2 regions of the Pseudomonas iranensis genome follow, and region 1 is predicted to be linked to the other one. Evidence: riboswitches for the same ligand, from Rfam matches in the RefSeq annotation. Region 1 holds a riboswitch; the other holds the start of a gene.

Region 1 (3,569 bases):
GAACGCCGTGTTCGCCGCCTGCAAATGCGAGCGATAAAACAACAGCGCCGCCACCGGTTGACCATGCAGCCATTCGGCTTGCCAGTCGCTCAGCGCAGCGCTGTTTTTCTGTGGGTGATAAATCGCCGTGCGCGGCAGGGTTTGCGGCTCGCCCCACGAATAATCCCGGGCAAACCATTGGTTGCCCAAGCAGCGGAAAAAATCCAGCGCATTGCCCATGCCGCCCTGACGCAGAAATTGCCAGAGTCTATCGCGTACTTCGGCGCTGACCGTGCTCAAGTCACTGAGCTCGGGGTCCGGGCGGTCATCGCCAGGCACCAGAATCAGTTGCACGCCGCGTTCGGACAACTCGACCAGCCGCTCGACGCCGTAGCGCCAATAGGCAATGCCGCCATGCAGCGAGATCAGAATGACTTTGGCGTGGCGCAGCACTTCGTCGACGTACAGATCGACCGAAGCATGATTCTGCACCTGCATCGGGTTGGCCAGACGCAGGCTCGGGTAGTCATCGGGCAATTGCTGCGCAGCCTCGGCGAGCAGCGCCAGGCTGGAATCGCCGCTGCACAGGATCACCAGCTCGGCGGGGGTTTGTCCGAGATCGGCAATGTTGTCGTCCGAGACGAATCCGCCGGGCTGGGTCCTGAGCAGGTGCATGGTTTAAACGCTGAGCGCAGCGCGCAATTGCGCTTCGAGTTGTGCGGCATCGAGTTCCTGGCCGATCAGCACCAGACGCGTGACGCGCGCTTCTTCGGCGCCCCACTGACGGTCGAAATGCTTGTCGAAACGCGTGCCCACACCCTGGATCAACAGGCGCATCGGCTTGTGCGGAATCGCCGCGAAGCCTTTCACGCGCAGAATGCCGTGTTGCACCACCAGTTGCGTCAGCGCGTCGAGCAGCAGGCTTTCATCGGCTTGCGGCAGTTCGATTGAGATCGAATCGAAGGCGTCGTGATCGTGATCGTCGTCATCACCGTCATGGTGGTGATCGTGGTGACTGTGACGGCTGTCGATGTGCTCCTCAGAGCCGGCACCGAGGCCGATCAACACGTCGAGCGGCAGGCGGCCGTTGCTGGCTTCGATGATTTTTACCGCTGGCGGCAGCTCTTCGGCGACTTCAGCGCGCACCCGAGCCAGATCTTCCGCGCTGGTCTGGTCGGCTTTGTTGAGGATGACCAGGTCAGCACTGGCCAGTTGATCGGCGAACAATTCGTGCAGCGGCGACTCGTGATCAAGGTTCGGATCGAGTTTGCGCTGGGCATCGACCTGATCCGGGAACGCTGCGAAGGTGCCAGCAGCGACGGCCGGGCTGTCGACCACGGTGATCACCGCATCGACAGTGCAGGCACTGCGAATTTCCGGCCACTGGAAGGCTTGCACCAACGGCTTGGGCAAGGCCAGGCCAGAGGTTTCGATGAGAATGTGATCAAGATCGCCGCGACGGGCGACCAGCTCGCGCATCACCGGAAAGAATTCTTCCTGCACCGTGCAGCACAGGCAGCCGTTGGCCAGCTCATATACGCGGCCGCTGGCCTCTTCTTCGGTGCAGCCGATGGTGCATTGCTTGAGGATTTCACCGTCGATACCGAGCTCGCCAAACTCGTTGACAATCACCGCGATGCGCCGGCCCTGAGCGTTGTCGAGCATGTGCCGCAGCAGCGTGGTTTTGCCCGAACCGAGGAAACCGGTGACGATAGTGACGGGGAGTTTGGCCAGTGTTTTCATCGGTATGCCCTTTGGCAAGCGGCGGGCATACGGGACGAGAACCGGCAGCGCGCATGCACGCCGGAAGCATTCGCCACCGGATCACCCCGCCCGGTTGTAGTGAGAATCTGTGACGAGGCAGGTCTCCTGGCTGACGGCGTTCAGGCGCTGGGCCTGGCGTTCATTGCGCCTTCCCGCTGGCTCATCGGTTGAGCTGGCAGTGGCGTGGCAACGAACATCACCGTTCACAGTTGCGGGGGCAGCCGCGGCTTTGACCGCGTTCCCTTCTTAGCTTCGGCGAGTGCCGAAGAACCTCGAAAGCGCAAGGCTACGCATGGGTCCGTCGTGGGTCAATGGGTCGGTGAGTCTGAAACTGGGGGTATATCCGTTGCTGCGGTAACGGCTTCCTATGGTTTCGCTCTTACAGCGAGTCCCTTTTTCAAACGCCGGAGTGCCGGCACAGCAAAAAGAAACCAAAAGGCTTTGCCCCGGCGTACGGCCCGCTCGCTGGGGCTCGGGGTACCTTCGTTACGGGACCGATCCGGGCGCAGCCTGCTGAAGGGGCAAAAGATCAAAGCCAAAGCAAAAGCCAGATCTAGAGCCCCTCACCCTAGCCCTCTCCCCGAGGGAGAGGGGACTGACCGAGGTGTTTAGGCGAAATACGCCGACTTGCGATATCGAGTCGAATGCAGATTCTGAAAAGCCCGCAAATCGGCTCCCTCTCCCTCGGGAGAGGGCTGGGGTGAGGGGCAGCAACAACACAAATTAAAAGCCGAACACCCACGCTTTTCACCACTCAATAAGCCGAGTGTCAGCTCGCCTGCTCTTGATCTTGATCTTGATCCACCGGCGACGGATATACACACAAAAACATCAGAAAAATCCCCCACCGCAGCACTGAAAACTTCCCGGAAATTGACTAAAAACCCAAACCCATGTTTTCCTGCCCACCTTGTTACGGGTGCCCTTCACAGGGTGAAACGGGAAACCGGTGAATCATGTGCTTTACTCAAAGCCATGTCAGTCCGGTGCTGCCCCCGCAACGGTAAGCGAGCGAAGCGTCAGATCCACTGTGCCCCGGCATGGGAAGGTGATGCTTGCAGGTCGGCCTTGTGCCAGCCCCTCGCAAGCCCGGAGACCGGCCCGCAACACCCAGCGCGCGCAAGCGCCGCTGACCACAAACAAACCCGCGGTGGGCGGGCGCTGTTCGAAATCCCTGCGTGCCCTGCTCGCAGGGATTTTCATGCGCTCTGTTTACCCGCTGACATTTCAGAGGGAAGCGCTATGTCGATCATCAGCAACACCGTCAGCCACACTGACCACATCTCCAGCAGCACCACACTCGGCCAACGCGTCGCCGCCGCCCTCTTCGCCTCGATCCTCGGTGCCAGCCTGGTCTGGTTCGCCGGTTTCTCGCACATCGAAGCGGTGCACAACGCCGCCCACGATACCCGCCACAGCGCCGCGTTCCCGTGCCACTGAGGCCTTTCAACATGATCAAGCGTATCGCGCAAACCGCAGGCTTCACCGGCCTGCTGGCCGCCCTGCTGCTGACGTTGCTGCAGAGCTTCTGGGTATCGCCACTGATTCTTCAGGCCGAAACCTTCGAGAAATCCGAGCCGGTCGCCGAAGCTCACCAACATGCCACCGGTACCGCCGCCCACAGCCATGATGCTGAGGCCTGGGAGCCAGAAGATGGCTGGCAGCGTGTGGCTTCGACCACTGGCGGCAATCTGGTGGTTGCGGTCGGTTTCGCTTTGATGCTCGCTGGCCTGTACACCCTGCGCGCACCGACCAGGACTTCGCAAGGCCTGCTCTGGGGTCTGGCCGGTTACGCGACGTTCGTTCTCGCGCCGACCTTGGGCCTG
Region 2 (3,569 bases), 890 kb from region 1:
GGATTGCTGCAAGCATCGTGGTGTTTTGCGCCAGCGCGACGTGGTGCAGTTCCGGATAACCGCCCGGCAGATACAGGCTGTCCGCCTCGGGCAATTGCGTGTCGCGGATCGGCGAGAAAAACTGCAGCTCGGCGCCCATCGCCCGCAGCAGATCGAGACTGGCGCCATAGGTGAAGGCAAAGGCTTCATCACGGGCGACGGCGATGCGCACACCTTTTAATAGAGGCTCGGCGGCGATGACCTCAGGCGCGGCGAATTCAACGGCTGGTGGCAGCGCAACTTGGCAACTGCTGGCCAGCGCATCGGCAGCCGCGTCGAGACGCAGATCCAGATCATTCAATTCGCTGGCCTGGACCAGACCGAGGTGGCGGCTCGGCAATTCGATGCCGGTCTCGCGGGACAGCGCACCGTACCAGCGCAAACCTTCGGTGAGGCTGCCTTCGAGCAATTGCGCATGGCGCAAGGTGCCGACGCGGTTGGCCAGCACGCCAGCGAACGGCAAGTCCGGCTGATACTTCGCCAGGCCCAGCGCCAAGGCGCCAAAGGTCTGCGCCATGGCGGTGCCGTCGATCACGCCGAGCACCGGCACACCGAAGTGGCGCGCCAGATCAGCGCTGGATGGCGTGCCGTCGAACAGGCCCATCACGCCTTCAATCAGAATCAGATCAGCCTCGGCGGCGGCTTCCCACAACAGGCGGCGACTTTCCTGCTCGCCGACCATCCACATGTCCAGTTGATACACCGGCGCACCGCTGGCGCGCTCGAGGATCATCGGGTCGAGAAAGTCCGGACCGCATTTGAATACGCGCACCTTGCGCCCCTGATTGCGATGCAAACGGGCGAGTGCAGCGGTGACGGTGGTCTTGCCCTGACCGGAGGCCGGCGCGGCGATCAACACCGCCGGGCAGTGACGTGGTTGCTTCAAAGTTCGACGCCTTTCTGCGCTTTGATCCCGGCCTGGAAGGCGTGCTTGAGCATGCCCATCTCGGTGACCGTGTCGCCCATCTCGATCATTTCCGGCTTGGCGCCGCGACCGGTGACCACCACGTGCTGCATCGGCGGACGCGCCTGCAAATCGCTGAGCACCTGATCGAGATCGAGGTAGCCGTGCTTGAGGGCGATGTTCAATTCGTCGAGCACCACCAGACCGATCGAAGGGTCGCGCAACAATTCGCGCGAGACTTCCCAAGCGGCGGTCGCCGCGGCGATGTCGCGCTGACGATCCTGGGTTTCCCAAGTGAAGCCTTCGCCCATGACGTGGAAACGCACCTGCTCGGGGAAGCGGCGGAAAAACAATTCTTCGCCGGTGCTGTTGCGGCCCTTGATGAACTGCACCACGCCGCATTGCATGCCGTGGCCCATGGCGCGGGCGAGCATGCCGAACGCCGAACTGCTTTTGCCTTTGCCATTGCCGGTCAGCACCAGCACCAGGCCACATTCGTCGGGCGAGTTGGCGATGCGTTCGTCAATCACGGCTTTCTTGCGCTGCATGCGCGCCAGATGGCGCTCGTCACGCTCGGGGGAATCAGTCATGGGGAGCTCTCCGTTGAGGCTGGATAACGGCGGGCAGGCACAAGAATAGACGGCAAAAAGCCTGGCATCGCCCACCGTGATGCCGCTGAGATGGATCAGGCCGGTCTCCGGGCTCATGAGCGGCGTTTCGCCTGACTGCGCGCCTTCCCGCTTCTTTCGAGGCAGTGGCTCAAGGCGCAGTTTTCACTCATTTACCGTTGCGGGGGCAGCGCCGGGATCGTCGTGGCTTCGCTTGAAGACCACCCTCACCGGCTTCCCTGTTTCACTCTGTCGACGCGGGGCCACAGAGCACCTGAAACAAGCGGCGAAGGTTAGAGGGTTGGGGGTGGAGCGTCAATTGAAGAGGCGCTTTGCGCGCGAATAACTGCCGCTGATCAATTGTGCAGCGGCAATCTTGTGCCAGACTGTGACAGGTGATATCAAAGAGCCATGCTTTTTTCCAAAAAGCCCACTACAACAATAAGGATGACGACGATGCAAGGCATGATCATCAGCAACCCGCGCCTGGAATTCCTGCGCCCGCTGCTGGAACGCTGGTTTGACTGTATCGATCGCTACAACACCGTTCGCGGCGACAACGACACGCCGTACTGGCACGACGAAAAAGCCAATCTCGGCCTGCTCGCGGCAGCGGCGTGGATGGCTGAAATGGTCACGCTGAACGACACCGCCACGCGCAAACAGAACGAAGAAGGCGAACGCAATGCCCGCGCAGATCTGCTGATTGCCGGCGCCGAAGACCGCGCGTTCATCCAGGCCACGCAACGCTGGCCACGGGTCAACAACCTTAACCTGACCCAGGCCCTGCTCGACATCACCGCTGATGCCAAGCGCATCAGCTACGCCAGCGATCTCAAGCTCGGCTGCCTCTTCATCGCTCCGCAAAAAGCCCAGCACAGCGCCAGCCCCGAAGAACTGCAGGACATGGTCGACGACCTGCAAAAGGAACACACCTGCGCAGTGGCCTGGTATTTCCCCTACGCCTATCGCAAATTGCACAGCGACACGGGCAACTATCATCCGGGCATCGCCGTGCTGTTCAAGGAAGCCCGCGGTTGAGCAGTTGAACCATCGGGCCTGCGCCCTCCTCTATGTTTAGGAATGCATTCATAGGGAAGATCAGCAATGCGCAAGGCCCCACTCGCTCTCATCATCGCCGTCGCAGGCGGGCTCGCCGCCTGCGGTGAAACCTCCAGCCTGCAAGTCTCCGACGGCACCGGTCCGTCACCGAAACTGCCCGAACCGAACAAGACGCTGATCCCGACAGTCAACATCGCCCCGGCGGTGGGCTGGCCGGAAGGTGCGAAACCGACCGCTGCGGCCGGCACTCAGGTCGCAGCGTTTGCCGAAGGCCTCGATCACCCGCGCTGGCTCTATGTGCTGCCCAACGGCGATGTGCTGGTGGCGGAAACCAACGCGCCGCCCAAGCCCGATGACAGCAAAGGCATTCGTGGCTGGGTGATGAAGAAAGTCATGGGCAAGGCCGGTGCCGGCGTGCCCAGCCCGAACCGCATCACCCTGTTGCGTGATGCCGACCACGATGGCGTCGCAGAAACCCGCACGGTATTTCTGCAGAACCTCAACTCGCCGTTTGGCATGACGCTGGTTGGCAATGATTTGTACGTTGCCGACACCGACCGCCTGCTGCGCTTCAACTACGAGCCGGGCGCCACCGAGATCAAGACCCAACCGATCAAAGTCGTCGACTTGCCTGGCGGCACGCTGAATCACCACTGGACCAAGAACGTCATCGCCAGCAAGGACGGCAACAAGCTCTACGTCACCGTCGGCTCGAACAGTAACGTCGGCGAAAACGGTCTGGATCAGGAAGAAGGCCGCGCGGCGATCTGGGAAGTCGATCGCGCGACCGGCAATCATCGGATCTTTGCTTCGGGCATTCGCAACCCCAACGGCCTCGCCTGGGAACCTACCAGCGGCGCATTGTGGACAGCAGTCAACGAGCGTGACGAAATCGGCAGCGACCTGGTGCCGGACTACATCACGTCAGTCAAGGACGGCGGCTTCTATGGCTGGCC

The links. Region 1 has a riboswitch for cobalamin ahead of cobW (cobalamin biosynthesis protein CobW). Riboswitches for the same ligand answer to the same signal wherever they lie in the genome.
Region 2: another riboswitch for cobalamin. It lies ahead of cobO (cob(I)yrinic acid a,c-diamide adenosyltransferase); the one in region 1 lies ahead of cobW (cobalamin biosynthesis protein CobW).

The regions. Positions count from the first base shown of each region.
Region 1 covers NZ_CP077092.1:2,890,497-2,894,065, reverse strand. Annotated here, with positions in the region: gene cobN (cobaltochelatase subunit CobN) at 1-654, opposite strand, end outside; gene cobW (cobalamin biosynthesis protein CobW) at 658-1,722, opposite strand; cobalamin riboswitch at 1,822-2,033, opposite strand; cobalamin riboswitch at 2,644-2,862, shown strand; gene HU724_RS12955 (CbtB domain-containing protein) at 2,986-3,183, shown strand; gene HU724_RS12950 (CbtA family protein) at 3,195-3,569, shown strand, end outside.
Region 2 covers NZ_CP077092.1:1,996,894-2,000,462, reverse strand. Annotated here, with positions in the region: gene HU724_RS08895 (cobyrinic acid a,c-diamide synthase CobB) at 1-925, opposite strand, end outside; gene cobO (cob(I)yrinic acid a,c-diamide adenosyltransferase) at 922-1,533, opposite strand; cobalamin riboswitch at 1,615-1,844, opposite strand; gene HU724_RS08885 (hypothetical protein) at 2,008-2,592, shown strand; gene HU724_RS08880 (PQQ-dependent sugar dehydrogenase) at 2,659-3,569, shown strand, end outside.